Regions from separate parts of the Candidatus Clostridium stratigraminis genome, predicted to be linked through region 3. Evidence: a T-box and tRNA genes for the amino acid it is inferred to sense, from the RefSeq annotation. Region 3 holds a T-box; the other regions hold tRNA genes.

Region 1 (10,201 bases), on a different contig from region 3:
AACCAAAATTTAGACTCTAAGTGAACCACGGAAGCCCCTGCTACCATAGTAGGAATCTGCTCCATTGTGGTATACGAAGACAGTATCATAACGGCGATCACAAAAGATGGCTCCACCCAGGTTTCTAATATTACTTGGTGTTTTCACCCAGCTAGATGTTTTTAAATCAAATTTCCCAAGTTTCTGAAGTTCACAATATTGTTCCTCAGTTAAAATCTCAATGCCCATGTTAAAAGCCATATTAATAGCACTATTTACTGGTTTATGTTCTTTCCTTGATTCAAGAGCTTCATTGTCATAACAAAAACTTCTGCGGCCTTTAGGACTTTCTGCTGAACAATCAAAAAAAATATATTCGCCAGTATTTTTATCTTCATCAACAATATCCGGCTCGCCACCAGTTCTTTCCATCTCATTGAGTGACCAAAGTTTTTCAGCATTTGCTTCCAGTTTTGTTTGCACTTTAGACCATTCAAGACCTTTATGGTAGTTCATGTCTTTCTCAAAACGAGCTTTCAATATTCTAAGTAGTTCTTCACGTTGTTCTTGGGACAAATCCTTTTTATTTAGCATTTTTATTCTGCCTCCTTATTATTTAATAATTTCTTTCCCACCCATATACATTGCAAGTGGTTTTGGAATTGTGACTGAACCATCAGCATTTAAATTGTTTTCTAAGAATGCTATTAACATGCGTGGTGGTGCAACAACTGTATTGTTTAATGTATGAGGTAAGTAGTTTCCTTTTTCTTTGTTCTTAACTCGAATACCTAATCTGCGAGCCTGTGCATCACCTAAATTGGAGCAGCTTCCAACCTCAAAATATTTTTGCTGTCTAGGAGACCATGCTTCTACATCAATACTCTTTACTTTTAAATCTGCCAGGTCCCCAGAGCAACACTCCAAGGTACGTACAGGAATATTTAAAGAGCGGAAAAAGTCAACAGAATAATGATGTAGTTTATTAAACCACTGAGCACTTTCTTCAGGTTTGCATAAGACGACCATTTCCTGCTTTTCAAATTGATGGATGCGATATACACCACGTTCTTCTATGCCATGTGCCCCTACCTCCTTACGGAAGCATGGAGAATAGCTGGTTAATGTTTGCGGGAGCTGCTCTTCATCCAAGATCGTATCAATAAATTTACCTATCATAGAATGTTCACTTGTTCCAACCAGATATAAATCTTCACCTTCTATTTTATACATCATATTTTCCATTTCGGAAAAACTCATGACCCCATTTACCACATTACTGCGTATCATAAAAGGCGGGATATAGTAAGTGAATCCTCTATCAATCATAAAATCACGCGCATAGCTAAGAATTGCAGAATGTAGTCGTGCAATATCACCACAGAGGTAATAGAAACCATTCCCACTAGTTTTTCTTGCACTGTCAAGGTCAATACCATGGAGTTTTTCCATAATATCTGTATGATATGACACCTCAAATTCAGGTACAACAGGTTCTCCAAAACGATCAATTTCAACATTTTCACTATCATCTTTACCAATTGGTACTGTTGGATCGATGATATTGGGGATAACCAACATTCTCTCATTAATTTCAGCTTCAAGCTTATTTTCCAATATTTCTAATTCCGATAGCTCTTGAGCGATATCTGTAACTTTAACTTTTATTTGTGCAGCCTTTTCCTTAAGGCCTTTGGACATGAAAACACCAACTTCTTTACTAATCATATTCCGTTGATTTCTAAGTGCATCCCCTCTTGACTTTACATCTCGATATTCCTTATCAAGCTTAATTACTTCATCAACCAATATTAATTTTTGCTCTTGAAATTTCTTTTTGATATTGTCTTTTACAACTTCTGGATTTGTTCGTAAGAATTTAATATCTAACATGTTTTCCTCCTTAATTAAATAAGCTTTTATAATTGTTTATTTAGAAAAATAAAAATCCTTCCGTCCCATATAAATAATATGGGACGGAAGGATTCCGCGTTGCCACCCAAATTGTCAGCCTGTTTGCCAACCACTCGAAGGTGCTATAAAGGGCACTACACTATGGCTCATCACCGACAGCTTCAAAAGTGGAAGGCTTAACCTCTCACCAGTTCACACCAACCACCGGCTCTCTGTAGAGATTCATAAACTTTAGCTTCTATCATCACTGTTATACAATATTTTATTATACTTATTATAAACAGTTAATAAGAGTTTTACAAGTTAAAATTTATTTTATTGGTGACATCTGCATTTCTACAGACTGCTCAAGGTAGCTTAGATATCTTAAGAAATTTGTAAGAATTAAAACAATATTTGTAATAATTATAGTACAAAATTTTTTAAAAGTATTTATTATAATTTATTTATAAAGCATTGTAAGGAAGGGATATTAAATGAAAAGATATGCAGTAAGAAGAGTCAATATACTGATAACAACAGTTATAATGTTTTTTCTGGTTTTACTGGTTCTTAATAAGACTCTGCTTAAAGGTTCTTGGATGAATACAAATTTAGACCAAAATATGCTTAATGGTATAGCAGAAAGCGAAAAGCTTACTCATAGCATAATTAAAAACAATGATAAAAACAAAGATACAAATTTTAATGAAAAGGTATATTCCTATTTAAAGTCGTCAAGTCATGAAAAAAGTGTTTTTAACGCTGCTATTATTTTAAACGGTAAAACTTCTTCAAATTCCTGTGTTTACTTTATTTCAGAAGTTTTGAGAAGAAACGGTGTGGAAATTCCAAAGGAAATCGGCAATACTTCTCAAATTGTTCCTCTACTTCAGCAAAAGGGTTTTCAGAAATATACTAATTATAAGGATCTGCAGCCGGGAGATATAGTATTTACAACAGATGAAAGCGGTAATAAAAACGGCGTGCCTTCTCATACATATGTTTTCATGAAATGGGTAGAGAAAGGAAGCTATGACTACGCTTATATATGTGATAATCAGGCAAAGGACTATGAAAATCAAATTTATCATATTAGAAATATAAAAAATAAAGACAGTGTAAATGGAATTCCTAAGGATGCCTTCAGTTTTTTTATGAGACCTGAATAATATATAAAAAAATGCTATAATGGTAGCAATAGGAGTGAGTAAATGATGGATTATAATGTTTTAGTTGTTGACGATGATAATGCAATTAGAGAATCTATAGAGATATATTTAAAGAATGAAGGCATAAGGGTAATAGAGGCCAGTGATGGACTTCAGGCACTAGAGTCACTTGAAAGAGAAGAAATTCATCTTATTCTAATGGATGTTATGATGCCGGTAATGGACGGTATAAAGGCAACTTTTAAAATTAGAGAAAGCAAAAATATACCTATTATAATGCTTTCAGCAAAATCGGAAGATACTGATAAGATATTAGGCCTTAATATAGGAGCAGATGATTATATAACAAAGCCTTTTAATCCCCTGGAGCTAGTTGCTAGGGTAAAGTCTCAGCTTAGAAGGTATACAAATTTTGGATACTTTAAAGATGAAGATGAAATAGTAATAAGAGGGCTTGCGCTAAACAAACATACAAAGACCGTTAGAGTAAACGGAGAAGAGGTAAGCCTTACGCCTACAGAATACCGTATGCTTGAGCTTCTCATGGAGAATAAAGGAAGAGTGTTTTCTATTGCAGAAATATACACAAGAGTTTGGAATGAAGCTTTTTACAATGGTGAGAATACCGTGTCGGTTCATATAAGAAGAATACGAGAAAAGATAGAGATCAATCCAAAGGAACCTGAATATCTTAAGGTGGTGTGGGGAATTGGTTACAAGATCGAGAAATAGGTATCTATTTGCACTTGCGCTTTTAATATCTATGTTTGCATTTGCTGTAGCTCTGCTTTCGGTATTCGATATTGCAAATAATAGGCAGTATCTTACAAAGGATAGTTATTTTAAAAGCTACACCTACAAGGATAATTTGAGAAGCTATTTTCAGAATGTACAAATTTTAATGACAAGTTTAAAAGATTACTCGCAAAAAACAGAGAATGAAAAGCTTAGCGACTTGAAGAAGCAGTATCTTAAACCAGATGATACAAACTTAAAGTCTATCTTGATAGCCAACGATTTAGAGTATAATGCGGTAAAAGTAAAAATAGATGCTGAAAAAGCTTTAAAATATTATATAAAAGATAAAAAAAGTAATAAAGTTTATACAAACATTGAAGAGCCTGGTAATGTGGAGGATTATATAAACAAAAAAGCTGTGTATGTTGATAAATTTCCTAGGAGTATTGGCAGTGACAGCTATTTGCAATCTATAAACAGCTGGTTTCAAAGAAATGGCTTTGAAGGAAGCTTTATATTTATAAAATCTAATGGCGGCTTCAGTCAAATGACCGAAGACTACAACTACTACAGTTCTATAGGAGAAAGAGTAAAAAAAGAAGAGATTATTTTTATAGCATCGCTAGTAGTTGGAATAGGCGTTCTCATTTTATTTAAATTAAGAAACAAGTCAGAAAGCGGAATAAGGAATTTGTATAAGAAAATCCCTTTAGATTTAAGGATGCTTGTATTTTTTGTTTATAATTTTACCAGTCTGGTCTATTTATCCCATATTAATTTTTTTTATTCTCCTATTGGAATTAATCATTTTGCAAAACTATTTATGGTAATGGTATATGTTTATTATCTTATGATAAGTATAGGTACTACACTAGAACTTGTGCGTAGTAAAGATGAGTTTACAGCTCAGCTGAAAAGAAGCATATGCTGTCAATTATACTTTCTTTGGAAAGAAAGCCGCAGAATCAAAGGAACATTGTATAAGGAGCTGTCCTTATTTGTATTTACTACATTGTTTGGAATGTCCATTGCAATAATAGAAGTTTTACTCAGAAGACATGATGCATTGTTTTTTGTAGCATTTCTATATATTATCGTGTACTTGCTGTTTGTCCCAACATATATTCTTAAAAGAGTAGTAGCCTTGAATAGAATAATTGAGGGAACTAATGCCATAGCTTCAGGAAATCTGGAATATGCAATGGAGGAAAATGGAGAAAGCAGTTATATAGCCATTGCAAAGAATATAAACAGCATGAAGGAGAGCTTCAAGAAATCGGTTGAAAGCCAAGTGAGAAGCGAAAGGCTTAAAACTGAGCTTATAACCAATGTATCCCATGACCTTAAAACACCTCTGACTAATATAATAAGTTATGTAAACTTGCTGAAACAAGGTAATCTTTCTGAAGAACAAAGAAAAAAATATATAGAGATTTTGGAGCAAAAGTCTCAAAGGCTTAGAGTACTTATTGAGGACCTTTTTGAGGCTTCCAAGGTTTCAAGCGGCGCAGTTGAACTATATATTGAGAAGGTTGATATTGCGTCCCTCCTAAGGCAGGCTCTAGGTGAGTTCGACGAAAAAATAAATAATTCCTCCCTTACCTTTAGAACAAATATACCTGTAGATGAGGTATACTTAAATTTGGATGGAAAAAGAACTTGGAGGGTATTTGAAAACTTGATAGGCAATGCGTTAAAGTATTCCCAGCCCAGCTCCAGAGTATATATTGATCTTGTAGAAAAAACAAATAAGGTCCAGGTTATAATAAAGAATATGTCTTCCTATGAATTGGATTTTGATGTAGATGAGATTTTTGAAAGATTTAAAAGAGGAGATAAGGCAAGAAGCACAGAAGGTTCAGGCTTAGGTTTGTCAATTGCAAAAAGCATTGTAGAGCTTGAGGGCGGACATATGAAAATAGATATTGATGGTGATCTTTTTAAGGTTACAACAGAGTTTTATAAATAGATTATGGACTTTCATTTCCTCCTTCTTTGAAAAAAAGTAAAGTCGCTAGCACTTTACGGTTTTACCCTAAAATACTAGCGACCTCACAGTTAGGCAATTTGGTCTGGGTAACAAGATTTGAACTTGCGACCTCTAGAACCCCATTCTAGCGCGCTACCATCTGCGCCATACCCAGATATTAAAGTAATATTTTCTTTGTTTAACAAAATATATTATAAACTGCTTACTAAAAAATTTCAATACTTTAGGCATAATTACTCTCATTTAATAGTGTCAGCGCTTAACTGTATCTATATTTATTACTTTATTGGTAATTACATCAGTTACAGATATTTCTTTTATTTAAGCTTTAAAAGATATTAATTTTTAATAATTGCTTTTTATGGATTTCTATCCTAATTTTAAAATAAAATTAAAAAGAAAACTATTGAGAACTTGTTTAAGGCTCAATAGTTTCATAACTTAATATTAAAATTAAAATATTCAAGCATATTTATAGCTGTTTAATTAAAGAATTATGCAGATTAGTCCGCCGGTACCTTCGTTTATGATTTTTTGAAGAGTTCTTTGAAGTTTTACTTGTACATCTTCAGGCATCTTATACAGTTTATTTTGAAGCTCTTCTTTAACGAGGATTTCAAGCGGCTTACCAAACATATTGCTCTGCCATATTTTAGACTTATCATTTTCAAATTGCTCTAACAGTGACTTCATAAGCTCTTCACTTTGCTTTTCTGTTCCCATAATAGGAGATATTTCGGTTTCAATATCAGCCTTTATTAGATGCAGAGATGGAGCACTTGCTTTTAGCTTAACAACACACCTGCTACCTTGTTTAACAAATTCAGGTTCCTCCAGTTTCATCTCAGAAAGCTGTGGAGCAACTAAACCATAACCAGTTTCCCTAACATCCTTTAAGGCAGCTGCAATCTTATCATATTCAACCTTTGCTCTATTTAAATCATACATTATAGCCAACAGTTCATTTTCACCTTTAATGTCACAATTGCAGACTTCGCTTAATACTTCATAAAATAAGGTGTTTTTAGGATTTAGTGCAACTCTAGCTGTACCATTTCCCATGTTTACTTCATTAATACTAGTTAAATCTAAGAATTCAACTTCTCTAAAGGCATCAAGAGAACGTTTTACATCCCTTAGCTTTAAAACCTGTTTACAAAGATCCTTAACTAAATTAATAAAGTTTACCTTAAGCCAATGCTTAGCATCAAGCTTCTCAATCCATTCTGGAAAATCAATATTAATTTCAGTAACAGGGAATTCTCTAAGTATAGTCTGAAAGATCTTACCTATGTCTTCTTCTCTCATATTCAATACATCCAAAGCCTCTACTGGAACATCATATTTTTCTTCTAGTTCAGACCTTAATTCTAAGGTCCTTGCATCATTTACATGAGCTGAATTTAAAAGAATAATAAATGGCTTATTAATTGCTTTTAGTTCATTAATAACTCTCTCTTCTGCCTCAACATAATCGTCTCTGTCAATATCAGTTATAGATCCATCAGTAGTTACAACAAGACCTATTGTAGAATGTTCATTAATAACCTTTTTTGTTCCAATTTCAGCTGCTTCTTCAAAGGGTATTTCATGGTCATACCAAGGTGTACTAACCATCTTTGCCCCATTAGCCTCCATGTAGCCTTGTGCACCTTTAACAATATATCCTACGCAGTCAACCATTCTAATCTTACACTTTGTTCCTTCATTTAAGTGTATTTCTATAGCTTCATTTGGAACAAATTTCGGTTCTGTAGTATGAATTGATTTTCCTGATGAGCTCTGTGGAAGCTCATCCTTTGCTCTTTGTTTCTTATAGGAGTTTTCTATATTTGGAATAACCATCAAATCCATAAACCTTTTAATAAATGAAGATTTACCAGTTCTAACAGGTCCCACAACTCCCACATAAATGTCCCCTTGCGTTCTTTCGGCTATGTCCTTATATATATCGAAATTTTCCAACGCATGCCTCCCAATAATACTTATTAACACTATATATATATTGGACAACATATAAAATTATAACTATAAAAAAAATAAAAAAATCTTATAAATTATAAATTTCGTCTTTTTTATCTCGAGACATAAGTTCATATACGGCTTCTTTTGGATCCTTACCTTCAAATAAAATCTTATAAAGAACATCAGTAATTGGCATAGATACCTTAAGCTTTTCTTTCAGCTGATAAAAAGCCCTGCAGGCCCTAATACCTTCTACTACCATTCCGATTTTATCAATTGCCTCATCTACCTGCATTCCTTGTCCAATCAAAATGCCTGCCCTTCTATTTCTGCTATGCATACTTGTGCAAGTTACAATTAGATCACCAATTCCCGTTAAGCCTGAAAAAGTTTCCTTCTTAGCTCCAAGCTTAGTTCCAATCTTTACTATTTCATGCATACCCCTTGTCATAAGAGCAGCTTTGGCGTTATCTCCATACCCTATACCATCTGAAATACCTGAGGCTAGAGCTATGATGTTTTTAACAGCCCCACCAATTTCAACACCAATTAAATCAGTATTGGTATAAACTCTAAAGGTGTTTGTCATAAAAAGATCTTGAACTTTTACTGCACATTTTTTATGTTTAGATGCAGCAACTACAGCTGTTGGGATGTCTAGTGCCACTTCTTCGGCATGACTTGGACCTGAAAGTATTACCACTGGACTTAGTGGAAGTTCTTCTTCAATTACTTCCGATAGAATTTTTTGAGTATCTTCTTCAATACCCTTAGCTATACAGATTACAATTTGCTCTTTTGAAATAAATTGACTTATTTGTCTGCATAAGCTTCTCACAACATGAGAAGGAACAGATAATACAATAAAATTACTATTATCCACTGCTTCTTTTATGTTTTCATAAGCTTTAACATTACTTGGCAGCTTGACATCAGGCAGATATTTTTTATTTTCCCTGTTTATATTAATGCCCTGAACAATACTTGGGCTTCTATCCCAGAGCTTCACACTAATTCCTTTTTTAGCAAGCAATGTACTTAATGCAGTACCAAAGCTTCCGCCGCCAAGAAATGTAACCTCATTAGTCATATCAGTCCTTCCTTTCACGAAATTGTATTTTTATAGCTGTACCTTCAAAATTAAAACTCTCTCTAATTTGATTTAGCAAATACCTTTCATAGGAAAAATGTACTGAATTATAATCATTAATAAAAAATATAAAGGTTGGCGGTTTTGTATCTACCTGGGTTACATAATAGATTCTCAACCTCTTTAAGCCTACAATTGGAGGTTCCTTCATTAAAACAGCCTTATTTATAACATCATTTAAAAGCCCTGTAGATATTCTTCGGCAGGAATTGTCATAACAGTTCTTAGCCAATTCTAGTACCTTATGTACCCTTTGCCCTGTTTTTGCAGAAATAAATAAATATGGAGCATAATCTATAAAGGATAAATTATATTGTAAGGTCTTTTTAAAATTTTGCATGGTTTTATCATCTTTTTCAATTAAATCCCACTTGTTCACAACTACCATTATAGCTTTTCCCTGCTCATGAGCGTAGCCTATAATCTTTTCATCCTGCTCTGAAACTCCGTCTTCAGCATCAATCATTAGAATACAGACATTTGCTCTTTCTATAGCAGCAAGTGTTCTTACAGCACTATATCTTTCAATTTCCTCTTTTATTTTACTCTTACGTCTAAGACCAGCAGTATCTATTAGAATAAATTTACCTTCATCAGTTTCAAGAACACTATCTATGGCATCCCTTGTTGTTCCAGGAATATCACTGACTATGACCCTGTCTTCGCCTAAAAGTTTATTTATAAGTGATGATTTTCCTACATTAGGCTTGCCTATCATGGCAATTTTAATGTATTCTTCATCCTCTGCATCCTCAGAGTTTTCAGGAAAATAAGAAACTACTTTATCAAGCATATCGCCAAGTCCTAAAGCTTGTGAAGCTGAAATTGTTATTGGATCACCTATACCTAAATTATAAAACTCATATGCATTATCCTCATCAGTAAGGTTGTCAATTTTATTTACTACAAGTACTATAGGCTTTTTGCTCTTTCTTAGCATTTGAGCTACTTCAGCATCAGCACCAGTAAGGCCCTCTTTACCATCTACGATAAATACTATTACATTTGCTGTATCAATTGCTATTTGTGCTTGCCTTCTCATTTGGGAGAGAATGATGTCTTCACTTTCTGGCTCAATTCCGCCTGTATCAATTATAGTAAAATTATATTTAAGCCATTCAGCCTCTGCATATACCCTATCTCTTGTTACCCCTGGCGTATCTTCTACTATAGAAATTCTTTTCCCAGCAATTTTATTAAAAAGTGTAGATTTCCCCACATTTGGTCTTCCTACAAATGCTACTATCGGTTTACCCATTATTTTTCCTCCTATTCAATGCAATGTGTGTTAATTAATTCAATTAAGTCTTCCCC
Region 2 (10,201 bases), on a different contig from region 3:
TATTTGAACTTAATATTCCTTTATAAAACCATTCCTGTCCTGTTACCTTTACATTTTTCTTAAGCTTAGAAAAGGGAGTCCCCTCAACTAGCTCTCCCTTATTGGTAAATATGGCTATTGATACAATATCATCTCTTGTGTCAAAAATTACATCTAATTTTTCTTCAATCTTGCTATTAGGAAGCTCAGGCACATTATTTATGTTTCTTTCTATAAGATTAGTTATCCCAACCATACTTTTTTCATAATTATCTAAATTTAAGCTAACTTGCTCTATTACATGGGTTGTGCTTAATGCCACATTTTGTTCTGCAGTTTTTGAAAACTTACCTGAAAGCAGTACCCCTATAAATATGACAGCCAAAGCAGCAATACATGCAAAAGAAAAAGTAATAATAAATCTAATACTTTTGAATTTTAGATATTCACTTATTTTTTTAGAAATCCTTTTCATAGAGTTCTCCATTTGATTTAGTATCTATAAATAATGCTTTGCTTTGCTAAACTTTATTTGCATAGTTCTTAGTTTTAATTTTATTTGGAACTACTTCTATATTCAGAAGGGGATTGCCCAAATTTCTTTTTAAAGCTGTAGCTAAAATAATTAGGTTCAGAATATCCAACTTTTTCTGCAATTTCAAAGGATTTAAGATTGCTAGTTCTAAGCAGCTCTTTTGCTGCTTCCATTCTAACTTGAGTAACATAATTTATAAAGGTAGTTTTTGTTTCCTTCTTAAAGATAAAGCTAAAGTAAGTAGGACTTATATGAAGATGGTTACATACTCCATTAATATTTACTTCACCGCTTTTGTAGTTTTCCTTCACATATTCTTTTGCCCTATGTACTAGTTCCTTATAGGTATCAAGTCTATCCATAACTATATTACTCATTATTTTGCTGCATATATCTTTAAAAAAACTCTGTGCTTCCTCAACGCTTTTTAAACTATAAAGCTCTACCAATAAATTATGATTTATGCCAAATATATTATCAATATCTATGTTTGAGTCTCTAGCTGCCTTTAAAATTGTAGTTAAGATTTCCATAATATATATTTGATAATCTTTGTAGGAAGCCTTAAAGGCTATTACATCCTCAAAAAGCTTATCTATGGTTTCAATCATATCCTCCCCAGTACCTACTTTCAGACAGTTGGCAAGAGTTCTCTCCTTATTTTCATCAAAAACAACCTTACTAACACTACCAGGCTCAATATCTTCAATCCAAATAATTCTATTCCCACCCATGAAAATCTTATAATTAAGTGCAGCTAGTGCATTTTCATAAGAGTGGCTTATGTAAATAACATCATTGCAGATGCTGCCTACGCCTATTGTAACTGTAAATTTTAAAAATTTTTCTATAGCCAACCTTAATTCTTCTAGTGATTTCAATATGCTTCCAGAAACCTCATCCCTTCTCTCCTCCTTGAAAGCACTAATTATAACAACGTCTTCTCCATTTAAAAATGCAGTACCTGTATGATTTTTATCTGTAATTTCATCAACTATATTAAGAAGGGCAAACTTAAACAGCGCCTTATGCTCATAGAAATCAGAGGTAATATTATTTAATTCTTCGCTATTATTTTTATATTGCATTACTTCATCAATACTAATTACAGAAACAATGTAGCTGCTTCCCCTTAAATTAATATCATAACTTCTTAAACCCTCTTCAATATCATCTTTATCCATTGTAGTGGTTATTAGAGAAGTAAGGAATTTGTCCTTAAGTACTGGTATGCTTTTTCTATAATACTCTCTTAGAGCTTCAACATTCTCTTTTTCTGCAATTTCATCATCTAATTGCTTCTTCACCTTTGTTAGTATTTCAGAAAGCTCCACTGACCCAACGGGTCTTAAAATATACTCAGAAACATTTAATTTTATTGCCTTATGAGCATATTCAAATTCGTCAAAGCCTGTCATTACTATAACCTTAGTAGTAGGATACTTTTCTTTTACACACTGGGTGAGCTGAAGGCCATCCATAAATGGCATTTTTATATCAGTTAGAAGGACATCAGGCATTGTTTTTTCAAATAGTTCTAAGGCTTCTTTGCCATTTTCTCCTTCGCCAACTATTTCAAAACCAAGCATATACCAATCAACCTTATTTATTATACCTTTTCTAACCTCAATTTCGTCATCAACGATTAGTAACTTGTATTTTCTCATAATTCACCCCATAGGAATCACAATCTACTTTTACTTGTTATTTATATATTAAAACAAATATACAATATCTTCAAGCACATAACTTTATACCCTTTATTATATCTTAAATCTGTAATTAGGGTTAAATAAAACTAAATCTCTAAAATAAAAAAGACTGCAAAATGCAGCCTTACTTCAAAAATCATTTAAATTTTTTATAATATTTCATTATTCTAATTCTAAATTAAAAACAAATATTTTTTATTGCTATTATTAAAATACTTAAAGAACCTTGCTTAAAAAATCATGAGTTCGAGTCTGTTTTGGAGAATTAAAAATCTCCTCCGGAGTACCTTCCTCTATTATTACTCCTTCATCCATAAATATAACCCTATCTGCAACTTCCTTTGCAAAACCCATCTCATGAGTAACTACCACCATGGTCATTCCCTCATTGGCAAGTTCCTTCATAACCTGCAGAACCTCACCTACCATTTCAGGATCAAGAGCAGAAGTAGGCTCGTCAAATAACATTACATCAGGAGACATTGCAAGTGCCCTTGCTATTGCTATCCTTTGTTTTTGCCCACCAGAAAGCTGAGACGGAAAGCTTTTTGCCTTATCTTCTAAGCCAATTCTCTTTAAAAGCTTGTATGCAATTTCTTCAGACTCTGTCTTGCTTGTTTTTTTTACCTTTATTGGTGCCAATGTTATATTATTTAAAATCGTCATATTAGGAAAAAGATTAAACTGCTGAAATACCATTCCAATCTTTTCTCTAAGCTTATTTATATCTGATGCCTTATCCATAACAGAAGTACCTTCAAAGAATATTTTACCTCCTGTGGCCTCTTCCAATAAGTTTAGGCAGCGTAAGAAAGTACTTTTACCAGATCCGCTTGGACCTATTACAACAACAACTTCGCCTTTATTAATTTCTATATCAATACCTTTAAGTACATGGAGCTTATCAAATTTTTTATTTAAATTTTCAACCTTAATCACTAGTTTTAAGCCTCCTTTCAGCTATGCCCATAAGCTTTGAAAGAGTATAAGTCAATACAAAATACATGATTGCTGCAATTATCAGTGGCTCAAAAGCTCTAAAGGTATTTCCTCGAACGGTATCTGCATTATACATAAGTTCATGTATACCGATAACTGAAACTATAGAAGATTCTTTTATTACAGTAATAAACTCATTTCCTAAGGCAGGAAGAATATTTTTTATAGCCTGAGGTACAATTATATATCTCATAGCTGTTCCATATTTCATTCCTAATGATCTTGCAGCTTCAAGCTGCCCCTTATCCACGGCTTGAATTCCCGCACGAATTATTTCTGCCACATAAGCTCCACTATTAATAGATAGTGCCAGTATTCCAGCAGCCATATCAGGAAGATTTATGCCAAGGAGGCTTGGAAGCGCATAATAAATTATATATACCTGAACAAGTACAGGAGTGCCTCTAATAAATTCTACATAAGCTGCTCCTATAAAATTTAATAACTTATTGTTTGATATCCTCATTAATGCCAGAATAACTCCAAGAATTACACCAAAAATCACAGTAAAAATTGCTAGAACAATTGTATACCTAACTCCATTTAAAAAAAACATATAGTATTTAGGTAAAAAAGAAAAATCCAATGCTTCTACCTCCTAAGCTGCATAAAATATTTATTCCACTAAATTATTGGCATCAATAACCATCTTATCAATAGCCTTGCTGTTTGTAAGCTTATCTAAAGTTTTGTTTATAGCATCAACTAAATCCGTTTCTCCTTTTTTAACTGCCACAGCAGAACCAGCATCTTCTGTTTTTAACTCAATATCAGAAATAGAAAAGTCTTTATTGGCATTTACATAAGCTTTAGCAACTGGGCTTTCAATTATAGCTGCATCTATTTTCTTTGTTTTTAAAGCAAGTGCTATATCTGTAATCTTACCTAGTGCTTTTGCCTGGGCCTTTGGAAGTTGGTTCTTTGCTATATCTTCTTGGATTGATCCCTTTTGAACACCAAGACCTTTTCCATTTAAATCATCAATTGTCTTTATTTTATCTTTGTCTTCTGTCCTAACTACTAAGGTTTGAGCTGCCTTATAGTATATGTTTGAGAAATCTACACTTTGCTTTCTTTCTTCTGTAGGTGTCATTCCAGCTAAAACCATATCAACATTTCCCGACTCCAACGCGTTTAGTAATCCTTTGAAATCCATATCTTTAATCACAAGTTTTACTCCTAAGTCCTTGGCGATTTCCTTTGCGATTTCAATATCAAAGCCTACGATTTCATCATTACCTGAAACTGATTTATGGAATTCATAAGGAGGGTAATCAGCACTTGTGCCTACAACTAATTGTCCTGCTTTCTTAATTTTATCCACCTTTGTGGTTGTAGCTGCATTGCTTGACGCACTAGCATCTTTTTTACCGCAAGCAGTAAAACCCAGCGCCATAATTGCAATAGTAGATACTGCTATAATTTGTTTAAGTTTGTTATTCATATTATTTCCCCCTCTAATTCTGTATGTAAACATAATTAATATTTACATTCTCATATTTTTACTAAAAAATTAACTGTTAATTATTAAGTATATGCATTATTATACTATCTTATTTATAATTATGCAACAATTAATATTCATATTTATACATAAAATTTTTATGTTCCAGCTACATTCTCCCGCAAGAATTCTTGGATTAAATCCAATAATTGCTAATATTTTATTGAAAACGTTATCGTATTTTTATACATATGTATTTTAAAGAAACAGTATAATTATTCATATTATCTTCTTAAAAGCAACTCCGATAATTAATAAAAATGTAATATCTTATTATATCTTAATAATTATTTTCTCTTACCTGCGTAAAAATAATAGATTTGGTAAAAATACTTATAAGCATCTGTTTAATTATTTATTCTAAATGGGCTTTAACGAGTAGTTTTATGAGCGGGAGCGAGTAGCCTTTAACTACTCAGTCGTGACCACAAAAAGGAGGATTTCAAATGCGAAATTTTTTAATTTCTGCTGGTGCAGATATTGTATTGATATTAGTTTCTTACTTTATTTTTAAAAGCATTATTAGTGGGCCAACAAGGCATAGATTATACGAAAAGTTTCTAAGCTCATTTGCTAAGTTTGTAATATTGATCTTCCTTGCCTCTATAATAATTACAGGAGCTACAGCACTTATTTTATATAAAACCAGATATATTCAGTATATAAATATTGCAGCTCCGGCCCTTGTATCTATATTAGTAGGCTTTATTATTTCTACTGTTCCTACTAGAGGAATTGGAGATAAAGATAAAGAAAAATAGATTTTTAAATAAGACAAAGTTGAGTCATGGGGGCACTTCTCCTGGCTCATTTTTATGTCATTAACAAAAGTGTTTGGTAGCAGTCATCATTTGAATTAGTTTAAGAATTTTAAGTTTCAATAGGAAAATCTAGTATAAAGTTGGCTATAATTCTTGAATTTTTAAAAATATTTTTATATAATTATTATTGTATCGGGGTGTAGCGCAGATGGTAGCGCGCGTGCTTCGGGAGCATGAGGCCGCAGGTTCAAATCCTGTCACTCCGACCAAAACTCAATAAGTATTCTTCTAGTAATAAAGTCCAATAATACTGGACTTTTGTTATTTCTAAGATAAAAATAGGTGCATTAAAATAGGATAACTCCTATTTCAATGCACCTTACATAATCTTACACGTACATCCTATAACTTGACTTTGAATGCAAAATTAACTACATTTTTATATAATTCTAAGCTTAACGCAGCTGTTTTATGGCCATATATGCTATTCCTGCTCCTGCTAGTACTCCAAGAGCTCCAACACCCGCTTTAATATTTTGAGCCTTTCTTCTTTTTTTAGGCATTATGCTTGATGTAATAGAACTTATATCAATATTCATAAAATCTACCTCCATTAATTATAATCATATATCTATTAAATATTTTCATATATATGTTTCCCCTTAAAGCTATAACTATTCCGCAGCAAACTTAACACAACATTCCATTCCAATTATTTGTATCTTCTATTATCTTTTCTTTAGCTTTTTCTGCAACAGTATTGCTTATTTTCCTATTAAGCGCAAGCTCATCTACATCTCTAGTCCTATCTTGATTTACAAACATCCTCAATTGTTCCTTACTAAAACCCTTATCTATAGCTACATCATACGCTGTTTTATTTAGAACCCTAGCTTCATCAAGTTCAGACTTTGTGGCTCCAATTTTATTTAATAATACATCATTTGCGCTTTTTACAATTTTAATATCTTCCTTTTCTGCTTCAACTTGGGGACTACTAGCTTCATTTTCTGATTCATAATTATTTTCTCTAATATTATTTTTCTTGGAATTTTTTAATATTGGATAAATAACTGCTCCAATTCCTGCAGCTGCAATGATACTTCCAATTGCTATATTTCTATTTATGTTTTTCATGATAAATCCTCCTCTCTATTATCTAATTTGCCCAATTTTATATCCTAAATACATAGAAACAGCTGGAGTAAATATCCAGCTGTTATAATTTCATTATTTCTTTTTATAGTTTTTTATAAAAAAGTCACTTTCTTTCATGGATGTTACTATTGATTTATAGCAGGCTATTAAAACAATAACCGTAACCGTCATAATGGCCATTGCTACTGCGATTATCATAAACCTTCCTCCATAACTATATACTATAGTATAATTTATGAAGTTAAGCATTGAAAGGTTATAATTTTTCTCCTCCCCAATTTTTAAGCATTTCTCTTACTGACCTTGTCATTTCTTTAGAAAACTCAGTACCAGTTTTCCTAGCATACATAAATTGACCATAATTTACAGCCTGGGCTTTATTTTCTGGCGATAGCCTTTTTTCCCTTTCAATAAACATGTCTTTGAAGTCATCATTATTTAATCTTTTATAATTTTCTTTGAAAACTATATATTCCTTATCAAATCTAGGGCTAATAATCTTTTTCTGTTCCTCAGGGTAATAACCTAAACATAACATTGCAGCAGGAAAAACCCATTTTGGAAGATTTAATAGGTCTTTATGTATTTCATAATTTTCAATAATGTCACCTATATAACAGGACCCTATATTAAGAGCTTCTGCAGCCACCACAGCATTTTGTGCAGCAATTACAGCATCAGCTAAAGCAAGCATTAAGTCACCTTCATCAGGAGCGTTATAATCCATGTTCTTTAAGGAACAATATTCTTTAACACTGCAATAATTGTAATAATCAAACCATCTTTGCATATCAGCTAAAAATATCAGTACAATTGGAGCATTAGCAATAAAGGGTTGGTTGTCACAGCTTTTACTAAGAATATTCTTTTTTTCCTGATCTTCTATTACAATTATAGAATATAACATCATATTGCCTGCAGTAGGAGCTCTCATGGCACTATTAAGAATAATATCCAAATGTTCTTTTTTAATAGGTGTATTCTTATATTTTCTAAGTGACATTCGATTTTTTAATAATTCTATTGTTTCCATAAAAATCCCCCCAGTTTTAATCCTTATAAATAATTCTACAGTAATTGGAAAATTCCTCTATTAAAGAGGAATAAATACTCAAAATAATTTTTATTTATTCATCCGGCTTCTTAGGATTTTCTGAAGCAATTTCTTTACTAGCTTCTGCGAGCATATTAGGATAAAAATCTATTTCCATCTTTTCTATAAAGCTGTCTGCTCTACCTGAAGCCTTGCAAAGAGAAGCTGTAAAAAAACCAATAGTTCCTCCAATCATAATCCATAAAACAGCTGACATAATTATCACTCCGAATTCATTTTTTATTTTAGTTTTTGCATTTTCTTTATAATTATGTATTATTTTCATATTAATTTTCTGTTAATTGTAAGGCCTAAGTGAAAACGTTATGATATAATATATGTACAAATATAATATTATCTTAAAGGAGCTGGAAATGTGGATATCAAAGAGTTATTTAAAATATTAGTAAAGGCTTATTATGAAGATAACTTTGAGACTATAGTTGATAATCTACTTATTGAGCAAAAGGAAAATAAAGATACTTTAAATAAAATAATATCCGCTCTATGTGGAGTAGACTCACGTGATATTAGCGAAGAATACTCACGAGAGTTAAAAGCTGCCATATTTAATTATATCTCTTCCAATAAGGTTGTTATAAGAGTTAAGAACTGCACATTAGATTGTATGGATGCAGAAGGAAAAACTAAATGCCAAAGTAATTGTGCCTTTAATGCAATATCTATAGATGCAAGGCAGTGTAAGCTATATATAGACAAAACTAAATGTACTGATTGCGGCTTCTGCGTAGATGCATGTCCTAATAATTGTTATATGGATAAGGTTGAATTTCTTCCATTAATAAAGCACCTTGATAATAAAGAAAGTTCAATATAATAAAATAATGCGGGGTTTCTCAAAACATTATAAAGCAAATGAAAATCCTCTTGAACATATAAGCATTTCAAATACCATATTTTATATGTTCAAGATATGTTCATTTTAACTTGTAATTTGAGATGGCCCCTTTTTTGTATAAAAAGGTACAATATTAACAAAATATATTAATGACTACTTTTTTTAATGTAAGGGGTGAAAAACTTGAAGGCTGAATATAGTAATTTATTTAAAGAAATTATAAGCTCTTATTATAAAGGAAATTTTGAGGAAAAAATAAACTCAATTTTATCAAATAAAACTATAGATAAGGATGCCTTAGCTGGTGTTATATCTTCCTTATGTGGAGTTGAAATTAGTTTTAGTGATAATTACTATGAAAATTTAACATTAGCTATTAAGTCCTACGAAGCTTCTCATAAAATTGTTAATAAGGTTAAAACCTGCTCTATGGACTGTGCAGATAATGATGGAAAGACAATTTGTCAAAAATCATGTCCTTTTGATGCTATATTTATTGATACAGAAAAGCATACTTCTGTAATTAATGCAGAAAAATGCACTGATTGCGGTTTTTGTGTGGAAGCCTGCCCCACCGCTTCCATTGTTGATAAAATAGAATTTATACCTTTTGCAAATTTATTAATGGAAAAGGAACCGGTAATTGCTGCAGTGGCTCCCGCCATTACCGGTCAGTTTGGATCGGATATTTCAATTAACAAATTGCGAACGGCTTTTAAAGAAATGGGTTTTACCGAAATGGTAGAAGTAGCTTTTTTTGCTGATATGCTTACCTTAAAGGAATCCGTTGAATTTGATGAGCATGTACATACGGAGAAGGATTTTTTAATAACTTCCTGCTGCTGCCCTATGTGGGTTGGTATGCTTAAAAGAGTATATGAAAATCTAGTTAAATATGTATCCCCTTCAGTATCTCCTATGATTGCTGCCGGAAGGGTCATGAAGCAATTAAATCCAAAATGCAAGGTTGTTTTCATAGGACCCTGTATAGCTAAAAAAGCAGAGGCTAAAGAAAAGGACCTACTTGGCGATATTGATTATGTTCTCACCTTCTCCGAGCTTAAGGATATTTTTGAAGCCTTAGAAATTAACCTGGAAGAACTAGCGGAAGATTACTCTACAGAATATGCCTCAAAAGGCGGAAGACTTTATGCTCGTACTGGTGGGGTATCTATTGCAGTAAGTGATGCAGTGGGAAAACTTTTCCCAGAAAAGCACAAATTATTAAAGGCTTCTCAGGCCAACGGAGTTCAAGAATGTAAAAAGATGCTTAGCGATGTGCAGCAGGGTATAGTTAAGGCCAACTTTATAGAAGGTATGGGCTGTATTGGTGGCTGCGTTGGTGGACCTAAGGCCATTATACCCAGGGAAAAAGGAAAAGAATTTGTAGATGATTTTGCATTAAATTCAGAAATTAAAGTAGCAGTCGACAGTAATTGCATGCTTGATATCTTAGAAAAGCTTAATATTTATTCGGCAGATGACTTTAAATATAAAGAAAGAGTTGAGATTTTCGAAAGAAATTTTTAATGGTATAATATAATTGAAATTTTTATAAACGCATCAATTGATAATTGCTGCGTTCTTCAAAGGTATATAGA
Region 3 (10,201 bases):
CTTATAAAGAGCATCAGGCTTCAAATAAACACTATTAGCAGTCAGGAGAGCATTTTCTAAATCCATATATGAATTATAAATACTAGTTTTAGGAATTACTTGCAGTAATTTTGGATTTTTTCTTAATGTACAAATTGTTTCCCATTTTGTAAGCTTAGGCATAGAGTTAATGACATGATATTCACTTCCAAGTCTTTTTCTAAACTCAAGGCCGTTTTTACGCCCATAGCTTCCAAAACAGCGATCGTAAATTACAGTTGGTAAAGGCAGTATGTGGGCAGCCCATCTTGAGTCTTCATGTACTAATCCTTTTACTAATCTCTTCCCCCAATCAATATCGCCTGCTGAAAAAAAACAGCTTAATCCACTAAGTTTATCCATTGCTAAAGATATCTGCTCGTATACACTGTCAGTTTTGCCTTCACTTAATGAAGCTATCTTCTTGGAATTTATAAAAATCCCAACTAATGGGCCTATTTCTATACTGTTTTTTTCTATTTTGCGTAATTGAAGTGAAGAATTATCAGGAATATAAATTACAGATTTTAAATCTTCTGATAAACAGAGAAAATTAGAATCGGTTTCGTTGGTAATCCAAACGACTTTTCTTAAATTTATGTTTAGAGAACCGAACTTAATATTAATATTTTTATCTTTATCGCCATTGCAATAAAATTCATTTTGTTCTTCTGTTAAATAACAGGTATTATAGTCAGAGTTTTTATAAATGATTTTAATAAAGTCCATAAGTTTTTAACCTCCACAATATGGGTGTTTACACATTGCTTAACTACTTTATTATATTCATTGATTTTTTTTTAGTTAATCAATAAATACTATATTAATTGTATATATTTATAATAAATTTTGAGTAAAAAAGAATCCCTAAATCATAAAAATAGGGATTAAATTTACTATAATCTTAGAGTTTGCTCACACCAGTAAGAAACTTGGCATATTTAAATATTCCAAGAGCTTGAGGTAGTATTGTGCTGTCTTTTTTAGATCCTTCATAGTATAAAGGTATTAGCTTAGTTAGGGGGTTACCATCTATATCTAATGAATAAGGTTGCATTCTCTTACCAGGCATAACATTAGCTTCTATAATCCATATTTGTCCTAAGATGTCAATCCCAATATCAATCCCTAGCTCACCATAGTGTCCTAATTCTTTTTCAATATAGTTTGTTAACATAATTGTTACTTCACTAAGCTTTTGTGTACTGGGTAATTCAACAGAACTATATTGCTTCATGAGCTCAGAATATAATCGGTCATAGATAGCATAGACTCCGCCAGCATGAATATTTGTAAGAGGAAATCCTTCTTTTGCGATTCTTACACCTTTGAATATGGTTTCCCACATACCAGTTTCATTTTTCATAATAAACATTCGTATATCCATGCTGCGCCCTTTATAGGTTAATAATTTTATACCTTGTTGAACAATGTATTTTTTCTTCAAAGCAAAATTTATAACAAATTCCTGAACTTTATTTATACTATCTAGTAAAATTTCTCTTGCACCATCTTTATAAAAGTTAAGTTTAAATTTATCATTAAACTTTTCAATGGATAATACTTCTTTACCTTGTGTGCCATAAAAGGATTTTATAAATATAAGTTCATTTTTGTTTAGCATGTAAAGGACATCATCGAAATTATTATATATAATGGTCTCGGGTACATATTTTTTTGACTCCGGATACTTAGAAAGCACCTCATATAGTTCCCATTTTCCTATATCATTAAAATCATTTAATAGCTTTATTTTAGGATTATTTCTAAACCTTTTTCTTGCTTCTTTAATAAGTAATCTTTCTTTTTCATTAAATTCTAGTACCCTATCGTATAGAACATCCGGTAAAGGAAACCAGTAGTAATCGTATTTTCTTAAGTTTGGAATATAGGTAACACCTTTAACCTTTTCTTCTAGCCAGTCAACATCACTTGCAGAAAAAAAATAACTAATACAATTCTCAGCTCCGCTAGCACGCATATGCTGCCTTATAAAAGAGTCAGGCTTCCTTATTGCTGCTTTCTTTCTACCAGCATCAACAAATATTCCTACTACAGGACCTATAAAAATATCTTTATCAGTTTTCCATATATTAAGTGTTGTGTTTTCTAACAGTTGTAATTGATTAAATAGATTTTCGGAGAAATAAATATTTATATCATCAACTTCTGAAAAGCTTATTAAAATTTCTTGCGTTGATTGGCAAAAATGAATAGTATATGATTCTTTTGTAGAGAGTTTTAAAGCATCAAATATACTTTTAGGAAGTATACACTCATTTGAATTAGTATCATTAGAAAACCTTTTAATCCTTACTTCCATAATTTTCACCTCAAATTTATACCGATGTAATGTACTAGTTATATCCTACATAAAGAAAACTATGATTTAGGACTATTTGTCTCTAATTCATAAAGATAATTCAAATAGTAAATAGGCACTCTAGAAGTTATTTTCCATTCTAAATATTCTATGTGGCCTTTATAGCTTCCATCACTAGTGAACTTATTTTGACGAAGATTTGCTTCTATGAAATATATTTTTCCGGTATTTGTTATTGCTACATCCATTCCTATATCTCCAGTACCCGGAAAATTTTTTTCAATAGCTTCACTTATTAATATGCTGGCATTTTTTATTTTATCTAAAACTTCACTTGCATTATCAGGGAAAAGTGCATTTATTGCATCTTCTACTTTTAATGAAATACCACCAGCTGCACAATTGGTTACAACATTGTCAGGGTTTGCTGCCCTAATTATCCATACTGGTATCATCCATTTACCGGTACCATCCTTTTGTACACACACCCTCAGATCAAAAATATTCCCTCTATAAGTTGCTAAAGGAATACCTTCTTGAATAGTATATATACTTTTCTCCATCAAGGGTTCTAGCTGTAGTAAAATATCACTTAAGCTGCCACTTATAGAATAATTGTTTTTCCTTAACCTGTACTCAGCAAGATACTCATCTCCCTTATCTTTTGTAATCCTCGCTATACCAATTCCCAGACTACCGTCTGTAGGTTTTAGATATACACAAGAAAATTCATTTAGCATATTACTTAAAGAATCTATACCCTCAAACAGTACTGTCTTTGGTAAATACATATTAATATCATTGTTATTTTTTAATGCCTGATACACCTCCCATTTTGAAATTTGTGTGACCCTATTAATTATTTTAATATTTGGAAAAGCGTTTATTAGTTTGTTTATTTTTTCATTCTTATTACTAGAAGCAGATACGTATGCGCGGTTAACAATTAAGTCTGGTATTGGAAGCAATTGCCCATCCCAAACCATCTTGCCAAGGCTATCTATTGAGGGTATATAACCATATACTTTTTTATCAATAAAATCTATATAATTTAAGTCAAAAGTATATAATGATGCCCCAATTTCATTACAGGCCTCTAAATAGGATCTAAATTCTCTAGTGGTGGCTTTATAGATGAGATCTTTTTTACGGCGTATTCTATCTGTTAGGATTCCAATTATTGGTCCAGGCTTCATTTCATTTCCTCCTTGTATAATGTAGTTGTAACATATGTAAAGCTTTATATATCAATTAATACATAGTTTATTATATGTATTTTACTTTTTTTGGTTAATTAATTAAGAGGCTGTAATGCTGTATTTCACCTTAAATTTCTTTTAAAAATAATAAGACTGCTGACAAAATTTATGGCAACAGTCTATAATTTGATCTTAAATACAGTTTAAAAAATACTATATAGATTTTTCTTTAGTATTATTTTGAAGTTTCATATATACATAAAATGGAATACCTATAAGAATTAATATAAAACCATACATAACGTTTGTAGCGCCAGTGCCATATATTGCATAAATAGAGTACGCAAAAGCTAATAATGCCACGATAGAACTTTTTACAAAGGTGAATATATTAAACTTAGTGGGATCCTTTCTCAAAAGCATTATTTCAGCTGCAGCTGTAAAGGTATATACAGGTAATATAGACAGGGTAGAAAGCAATATTATAAAATTAAAGGCTGAATTTAGAGTATTAACATAAGTGGTTATTAATATTATATTTGTTCCAATGCTAGATATAATTAGTGCAGCATATGGAGTCTTATTTTTAGGATGAATTTTTACAAATATTTTTGGAAATATCTTATCTTTTGCAGCTGCATAAGCACATCTTCCAGATAAAAGAATCCATCCGGAAATTGTTCCTATTATGGAGATTACAGCACCTAAAGCAATTAAGGTACTACCCCAGCTGCTGCTAGTTAATGTATTAATAATTTCTGATAATGGAGCATTTGATACTGCAAGCTTATATTGAGGCATTGCCCCGATAGCTAAAACGCTAATTGTAATATAAATTACTGCAGTAATTACAGTTCCATAAATAGTGCTTAGTTTTACATTTCTCTTTGGATTTTTAATTTCTCCTGCTGGAATTGTAGCACTTTCAAATCCTAGAAAAGACCATAAGGTTATACCAACAGCTGCTGGCAGAGTGGACAATCCAATATTGTTGTTAGATGATGCTGTAGTAAAATTACTGCTATTAAAATGCATTACTGCAATTGCAGCAAATATTATTAGCGGCAATATTTTGCATATAGTGGTAATCATGCTAACAGCTCCAGCCCCTTTTACGCCTCTCACATTAATAAAGGTAAATATCCAAAGTATAGCTGATGAAATTAAAAATGCTAATAGTCTGTTGGCATTAATTATCGGAAAAAAGCAGCTTAAATAGCTTATTGCAGCTGTTATTATGGCTGCATCTCCAACCCATATGCCTATCCAGTATGTCCAAGTGCCTAAAAAAGAAGCAAATTCGCCAAAGGCTTCTCTAATATAGACTATAGGTCCTCCTGTTTCTGGCATAGCTGAACCTAGTTTAGCAAAGCTTAAGGCTAATAAGATAGATCCAATAGCTGTTATTATCCATGCAATGATTGTAGTAGTAGGGTTTGAAGCTGCAGCTAAACCTTGAGGCGCCATTAGAATACCTGAGCCAATTGTGTTTCCGATAACTAAAGCAGTTGCAGTAGCAAGTCCTAATTCTCTTTTTAATGTTATAGATTCATCTTGAAGCATTGTAGGTTTTTCTTCCATTTCATCACCTCTTAGTAAGTAAATATTAGATATAGTACAAAATCCCTTGCTATAATATATGCTTGTAAGTTATGAAGGTGAGTTGTATGGGTTTATTTAATTGTTCATTTAACTATTAACACTATCAAAATTAATCACATATATTAAATTAGATACAATTATTTAAATAAGCCATCAATAATCTTTTGGAGGTGAACAAAAGCATGCCTGACAAGATTAAAATAACCTATGTGGACTCAGAAGATAAGAGAACCTGTTATCTTACAAGAGAGCAATCTATATATTTTGGCTTAGGAGACACAGTGAAATATATCATTTTAACAATGGGCTTAGCTAGTGTTCAACTGAAAAAGGTTATTGTAAGGAACAATAACACGAGTTGTTTTAGATTATATTTATCTAAGGACACAGAAAGTGAACTATATATAACGCAAGGTACAGTTATGCAAATTAGAAAAATAGAAAATGGGCACCTAGAAATTGGACCTTACATCGGAATGTTTGTAAATCAAAGTAAGATTGAGCTTTTAAGCAGCGGTAAAAATATAACTGAATATATACAGGCACAAGCAGTCTGCAAAAGCCTCTATGGATTATGCTGTTTTTTTTCTATTAATAATATTGATTGGGATAGAAAGCAAATTAATGCATTGATAAGAGAGAATTTAAACTGGACTTCTCAAATATTACCCCTTCCAAAAATAATTTATGACCGCAATGTAGAGAATAACTGTCGAGTTGAAAGCATTGAGCTCAGAAAAAGATTAAAGAATATTTGTAAAATTCTTAATCCTATGGTTAAGCTTGCAAAATGGGAAACTATAAAAGCTATTGAAAAAAATCCTGGGCTGGTTCCAATTATCCCAGCTACAATACCATATGAGAATTCAAATGATTTAATAAATAGTCTGAAGCTATATCCTAGTCTTTATTTAAAGCCTGATTCTTTAAGTAAAGGAAAAGGAATCTTTAGAATTAGTAAAAATAACAATGAAGGTAATAAGGCTGAGTATAGAACCACCGAAGGAAATCATATTGTAAGTTTGAAGTCACTTAAAGAGTTGGAAAATTTAATGCGTCCCTATTCTAAAATTGGAGGAGGCTATATTATACAGCAGGAGATTAATAAGGCTAAATACAAAGGAAATCCTTTCGACTTTAGAGCATTATTTCAAAAGAGCTGCGATGGCATCTGGCAATTAAGTGGTATAGCAGGACGTATTGCTGGAAGAGGAAGCATAATTACAAGCCCAAGAAGTGGAGGAACAGTTGAAAATTTAGAAACTATATTAATGGAAGTTTTTAATGAGAGCTTTTCAACAGCAAATGGTCTATATGAGAATATAGTTCGTCTTGGAAGAGAAATATGCTTAACAATAGAGAAAGAGTTTGGTGACTGCATTGAATTAGGATTGGATATGACCATTGATATAGATAAAAAGATTTGGCTTATTGAGGTAAATGGAAAGCCTTTAAAAGTAAGTTTAAAACGTTTGGACAGCTCAGAAGTTATGAGTAGATGCAATAAGCGCCCAATAGAATACGCTGTGAAGCTAGCAGGTTTTGTTTCTGAGGATACACATTGATGTTGAAAAATAGTAAAGTAGAAATTCATTCTAATATACATCAGGTTTGTCTTGATTGTGAAAGTCTTATTTTCTGCTTGACAGCGGATTATTTTCTTATTCAAAGAGGCATAGTTCCATTTGCTAGTGCTTTGTATTTTATATTATTAAATGATTTGAGAGATAAAATATATAAACAAAATTTGTTAAGTGTAAAAAGAAAACTGAGTAAGGAGGATAGAGTGATTATGACCAATGCTGATAAAAATTATACAAAAGAAGACTACCTTCAGTTTAAGGGGATATTTGATTTTTGTAAATCAGATACAACTATAACTGATGAAAACTTTACAAATGGAGACAATACTCAAAATAATGAGGAAAACTTCTTTAATAATTCAGATGCTACTACAACTAATAAAAATTTTACTAATGGTAACAATACTCAAAATAATGAGGAAAACTTCTTTAATAATTCAGATGCAAATACAACTGATGAAAATTTTACTAATGATGGCAATACTCAAACCGATAAGGTATACTTCTTTGATAAATCAAATATGTCAATATCAAATGAAGATTTCACCAAGGAAAATAACTTTCAATATAATAAGACATATTATTTTGATAAATCTGGCATACCTATAGATGAACATGAAGGTCATAAAATTCGATCTAAATGTAAAAAGATAATAAAAACTTGCTGCCTTATTCAATTGCCAAGAGGCTTTAAGCTAACTGATTTTTCACCTGCCATATGCTTCAATTTGGGAGGGTTGTCCTGTATCAAAAATCCATTAATTCAAAAGGTTACTTTGCCAGCTTTAGAGTGCGAACATCCTAAGAAGTGTGAAGTAGTTGCAGGATATGAAATAAGGGCAGTTGGGGAGGTTAATTTTTCTGTGAGTATTCCTATTTACCCTATAGATGGATTTTGTTATCCAACACATTCTCATATATGCGGCTCAAGCTCAGTCCCAGTAAATGAAAATATATCTCATACCTGCTGTCCAAAACCATGTAATTGTAATGAACCATGTGTAGAATGGACTTATGCTTATTTTAATGCGGCTCTACTTGAGAATGAATGTGGTTCATACATTAAAGTTAAAATAGGAGTTGCTTTGGAATATAAAGGTGAATGTGAATGTGATGAAGAGTAATAAATATAAGGATGAAAACTTTTAATTCGATTTACTGTTTTCTCATTATTTGAATCTGTTTTTGCTATAAAAAGTTGTTGACACAAATAAACTTTTGCACTATTATTGTTTTAATGTAGGGATAATTTAATAAATAAACTGTGAAAAGGAATAGTAAAGATAGTATCTTTTACAGAGAGGAAGCCGTTGGTGGAAGGTTTCTAAAGATTAATTTTGAACCCGCCTTTGAGTTCTGCACTTAATAAAATGCAGCGGCTTTCTGTCGATAAATAGACTTAAGAGGATGCTTATGCATCAATTAGGGTGGTACCGCCGAAAATTAGCCTCGGTCCCTTTTAGGGATTGGAGGCTTTTATTATATAAAAATTTAGGAGGAAGATTATGAGTAAGGAAAAAGAGAAGAAATTAGTTGAAGCAATTACTCCAATGGATGAAGATTTTGCTCAATGGTATACAGACGTTGTAAAGAAAGCAGAGTTAGTTGATTATGCAAGTGTAAGGGGTTGTATGGTAATAAGACCTTATGGCTATGCAATATGGGAAAACATACAAAAGAACTTAGATGCTATGTTTAAGGAAACCGGTCACGAGAATGTATATATGCCAATGTTTATACCAGAGTCACTTCTTCAAAAAGAAGCTGACCATGTTGAAGGCTTTGCTCCTGAAGTAGCTTGGGTAACTCATGGAGGTAATCAGGAATTAACAGAAAGGTTATGCGTCCGTCCAACTTCTGAAACACTGTTTTGCGATCATTATTCTAAAATAATTCAATCCTATAAGGATTTGCCAAAGCTTTATAATCAATGGTGTTCAGTTGTCAGATGGGAAAAAACTACACGTCCTTTCCTTCGTACAACCGAGTTCCTATGGCAGGAAGGTCATACAGCTCATGCCACTGCAGAAGAAGCTCAAGAAGAAACAATAAAAATGCTAAATGTATATGCTAAGCTTTGTGAAGAATATTTAGCTATTCCAGTTGTTAAGGGTCGTAAAACTGATAAGGAAAAGTTTGCAGGGGCTGAGGCTACTTATACCATTGAAAGCTTAATGCATGATGGAAAAGCACTTCAGTGTGGAACTTCACATAACTTTGGTGATGGCTTTGCAAAGGCCTTTAATATTCAATATGCTGATAAAAATGGTAAGCTTCAATATGTACATCAAACCTCTTGGGGTATGACTACTAGATTAATTGGTGCATTAATAATGGTTCATGGAGATGACAGTGGTCTTGTATTACCACCAAAAATAGCTCCAACTCAATTGATGATTATCCCTATTGCCCAGCATAAAGCTGGAGTGCTTGAAAAAGCTGAAGAAATTAAAGATGCCTTATCAAAGGTAGCAAGAGTTAAAATGGATTGCAGCGATAAAATGCCAGGTTGGAAGTTCAGCGAATATGAAATGAAGGGAATTCCTCTGCGTCTTGAAATTGGTCCAAAGGACATTGAAAATAATCAAGCTGTTTTAGTTAGAAGAGATAACCGTGAAAAAATAGTTGTTTCATTAGAGGAATTAGAAGTTAAAGTTCTAGAAACACTAAAAGATATCCAAAAATCTCTACTAGAAAAAGCAAGAGCTGCACAAAACACAAAAACAAGCACCGCAGCTAATATGGAGGACTTTAACAACATATTAGATAGTAAGCTTGGTTTTGTTAAGGCTATGTGGTGCGGAGACAGAGCTTGTGAAGACTCTATTAAAGAAACAGCAGGGGCTACTTCTAGATGTATGCCTTTTGAGCAGGAAAGTGTAGCAGATACTTGTGTTTGCTGCGGAAAACCAGCTAAAAAGTTAGTTTACTGGGGTAGAGCATATTAATAAAAAATGTGCCATTATGTAAATTTAATTTTGCATAATGGCACTTTCATATTATAAAAACCTTTCTACTGCACTTTTATCATCAATATCTATAAAAATGCCCCTATCTTGAATTTCAAGTTGAAAAACATCCTCAGGATTATTATTTATAATATCTCTTGCTCCTTTGTCACCTTCGTTAATTAATAGGTCTTGAAAATATTTTTTACCAATAATAACTGGATTTCCTCTCATACCTTCATTTATAGGCACAATTATGCTTTTATTGCTCTTATTGAAGCAGTCATAAAGCTTATTTATTAACCCACTGCTTACAAAAGGCATATCCCCGAGAAGAATCATAACTGCATCCCCATTAAAGCTTTCAAGTCCCTTTTTAATGGAGGTACTCATACCTTTTTCATATTCTTCATTATGAAGCTTTTTAATATCTGTATCCAGATCATATTTACCAGTTATAAACACAAGTTCATTTAGCTTAGATGCCTTAGCATTCTCAATTACCCTTTGAAGGATTGTACTGTCATC

The links. The T-box of region 3 lies ahead of proS (proline--tRNA ligase). A T-box ahead of a tRNA ligase gene usually reads a tRNA of that ligase, here a tRNA-Pro.
Region 1: it encodes a tRNA-Pro, which carries the amino acid that the T-box ahead of proS (proline--tRNA ligase) is inferred to sense. The anticodon was not compared.
Region 2: it encodes a tRNA-Pro, which carries the amino acid that the T-box ahead of proS (proline--tRNA ligase) is inferred to sense. The anticodon was not compared.

Annotation. Positions count from the first base shown of each region.
Region 1 covers NZ_JBJHZZ010000004.1:134,951-145,151, forward strand. Annotated here, with positions in the region: gene ACJDUG_RS08755 (DUF4256 domain-containing protein) at 10-573, opposite strand; gene serS (serine--tRNA ligase) at 592-1,872, opposite strand; gene ACJDUG_RS08765 (hypothetical protein) at 2,370-3,044, shown strand; gene ACJDUG_RS08770 (response regulator transcription factor) at 3,087-3,776, shown strand; gene ACJDUG_RS08775 (sensor histidine kinase) at 3,754-5,751, shown strand; tRNA gene ACJDUG_RS08780 (tRNA-Pro) at 5,851-5,926, opposite strand; gene spoIVA (stage IV sporulation protein A) at 6,259-7,737, opposite strand; gene ACJDUG_RS08790 (NAD(P)H-dependent glycerol-3-phosphate dehydrogenase) at 7,823-8,827, opposite strand; gene der (ribosome biogenesis GTPase Der) at 8,829-10,145, opposite strand; gene ACJDUG_RS08800 (DUF512 domain-containing protein) at 10,157-10,201, opposite strand, start outside.
Region 2 covers NZ_JBJHZZ010000013.1:20,210-30,410, forward strand. Annotated here, with positions in the region: gene ACJDUG_RS14340 (sensor histidine kinase) at 1-454, opposite strand, end outside; gene ACJDUG_RS14345 (response regulator) at 535-2,181, opposite strand; gene ACJDUG_RS14350 (amino acid ABC transporter ATP-binding protein) at 2,443-3,165, opposite strand; gene ACJDUG_RS14355 (amino acid ABC transporter permease) at 3,158-3,811, opposite strand; gene ACJDUG_RS14360 (transporter substrate-binding domain-containing protein) at 3,842-4,669, opposite strand; gene ACJDUG_RS14365 (hypothetical protein) at 5,176-5,490, shown strand; tRNA gene ACJDUG_RS14370 (tRNA-Pro) at 5,684-5,759, shown strand; gene ACJDUG_RS14375 (hypothetical protein) at 5,946-6,089, opposite strand; gene ACJDUG_RS14380 (hypothetical protein) at 6,181-6,627, opposite strand; gene ACJDUG_RS14385 (hypothetical protein) at 6,721-6,846, opposite strand; gene ACJDUG_RS14390 (nitroreductase family protein) at 6,905-7,681, opposite strand; gene ACJDUG_RS14395 (hypothetical protein) at 7,776-7,958, opposite strand; gene ACJDUG_RS14400 (4Fe-4S binding protein) at 8,118-8,579, shown strand; gene ACJDUG_RS14405 ([Fe-Fe] hydrogenase large subunit C-terminal domain-containing protein) at 8,784-10,130, shown strand.
Region 3 covers NZ_JBJHZZ010000010.1:22,924-33,124, reverse strand. Annotated here, with positions in the region: gene ACJDUG_RS12975 (YheC/YheD family endospore coat-associated protein) at 1-747, opposite strand, end outside; gene ACJDUG_RS12970 (YheC/YheD family endospore coat-associated protein) at 923-2,341, opposite strand; gene ACJDUG_RS12965 (YheC/YheD family endospore coat-associated protein) at 2,401-3,537, opposite strand; gene ACJDUG_RS12960 (amino acid permease) at 3,754-5,121, opposite strand; gene ACJDUG_RS12955 (YheC/YheD family endospore coat-associated protein) at 5,325-6,707, shown strand; gene ACJDUG_RS12950 (hypothetical protein) at 6,704-7,849, shown strand; T-box leader at 7,981-8,186, shown strand; gene proS (proline--tRNA ligase) at 8,231-9,673, shown strand; gene ACJDUG_RS12940 (nucleotidyltransferase family protein) at 9,725-10,201, opposite strand, start outside.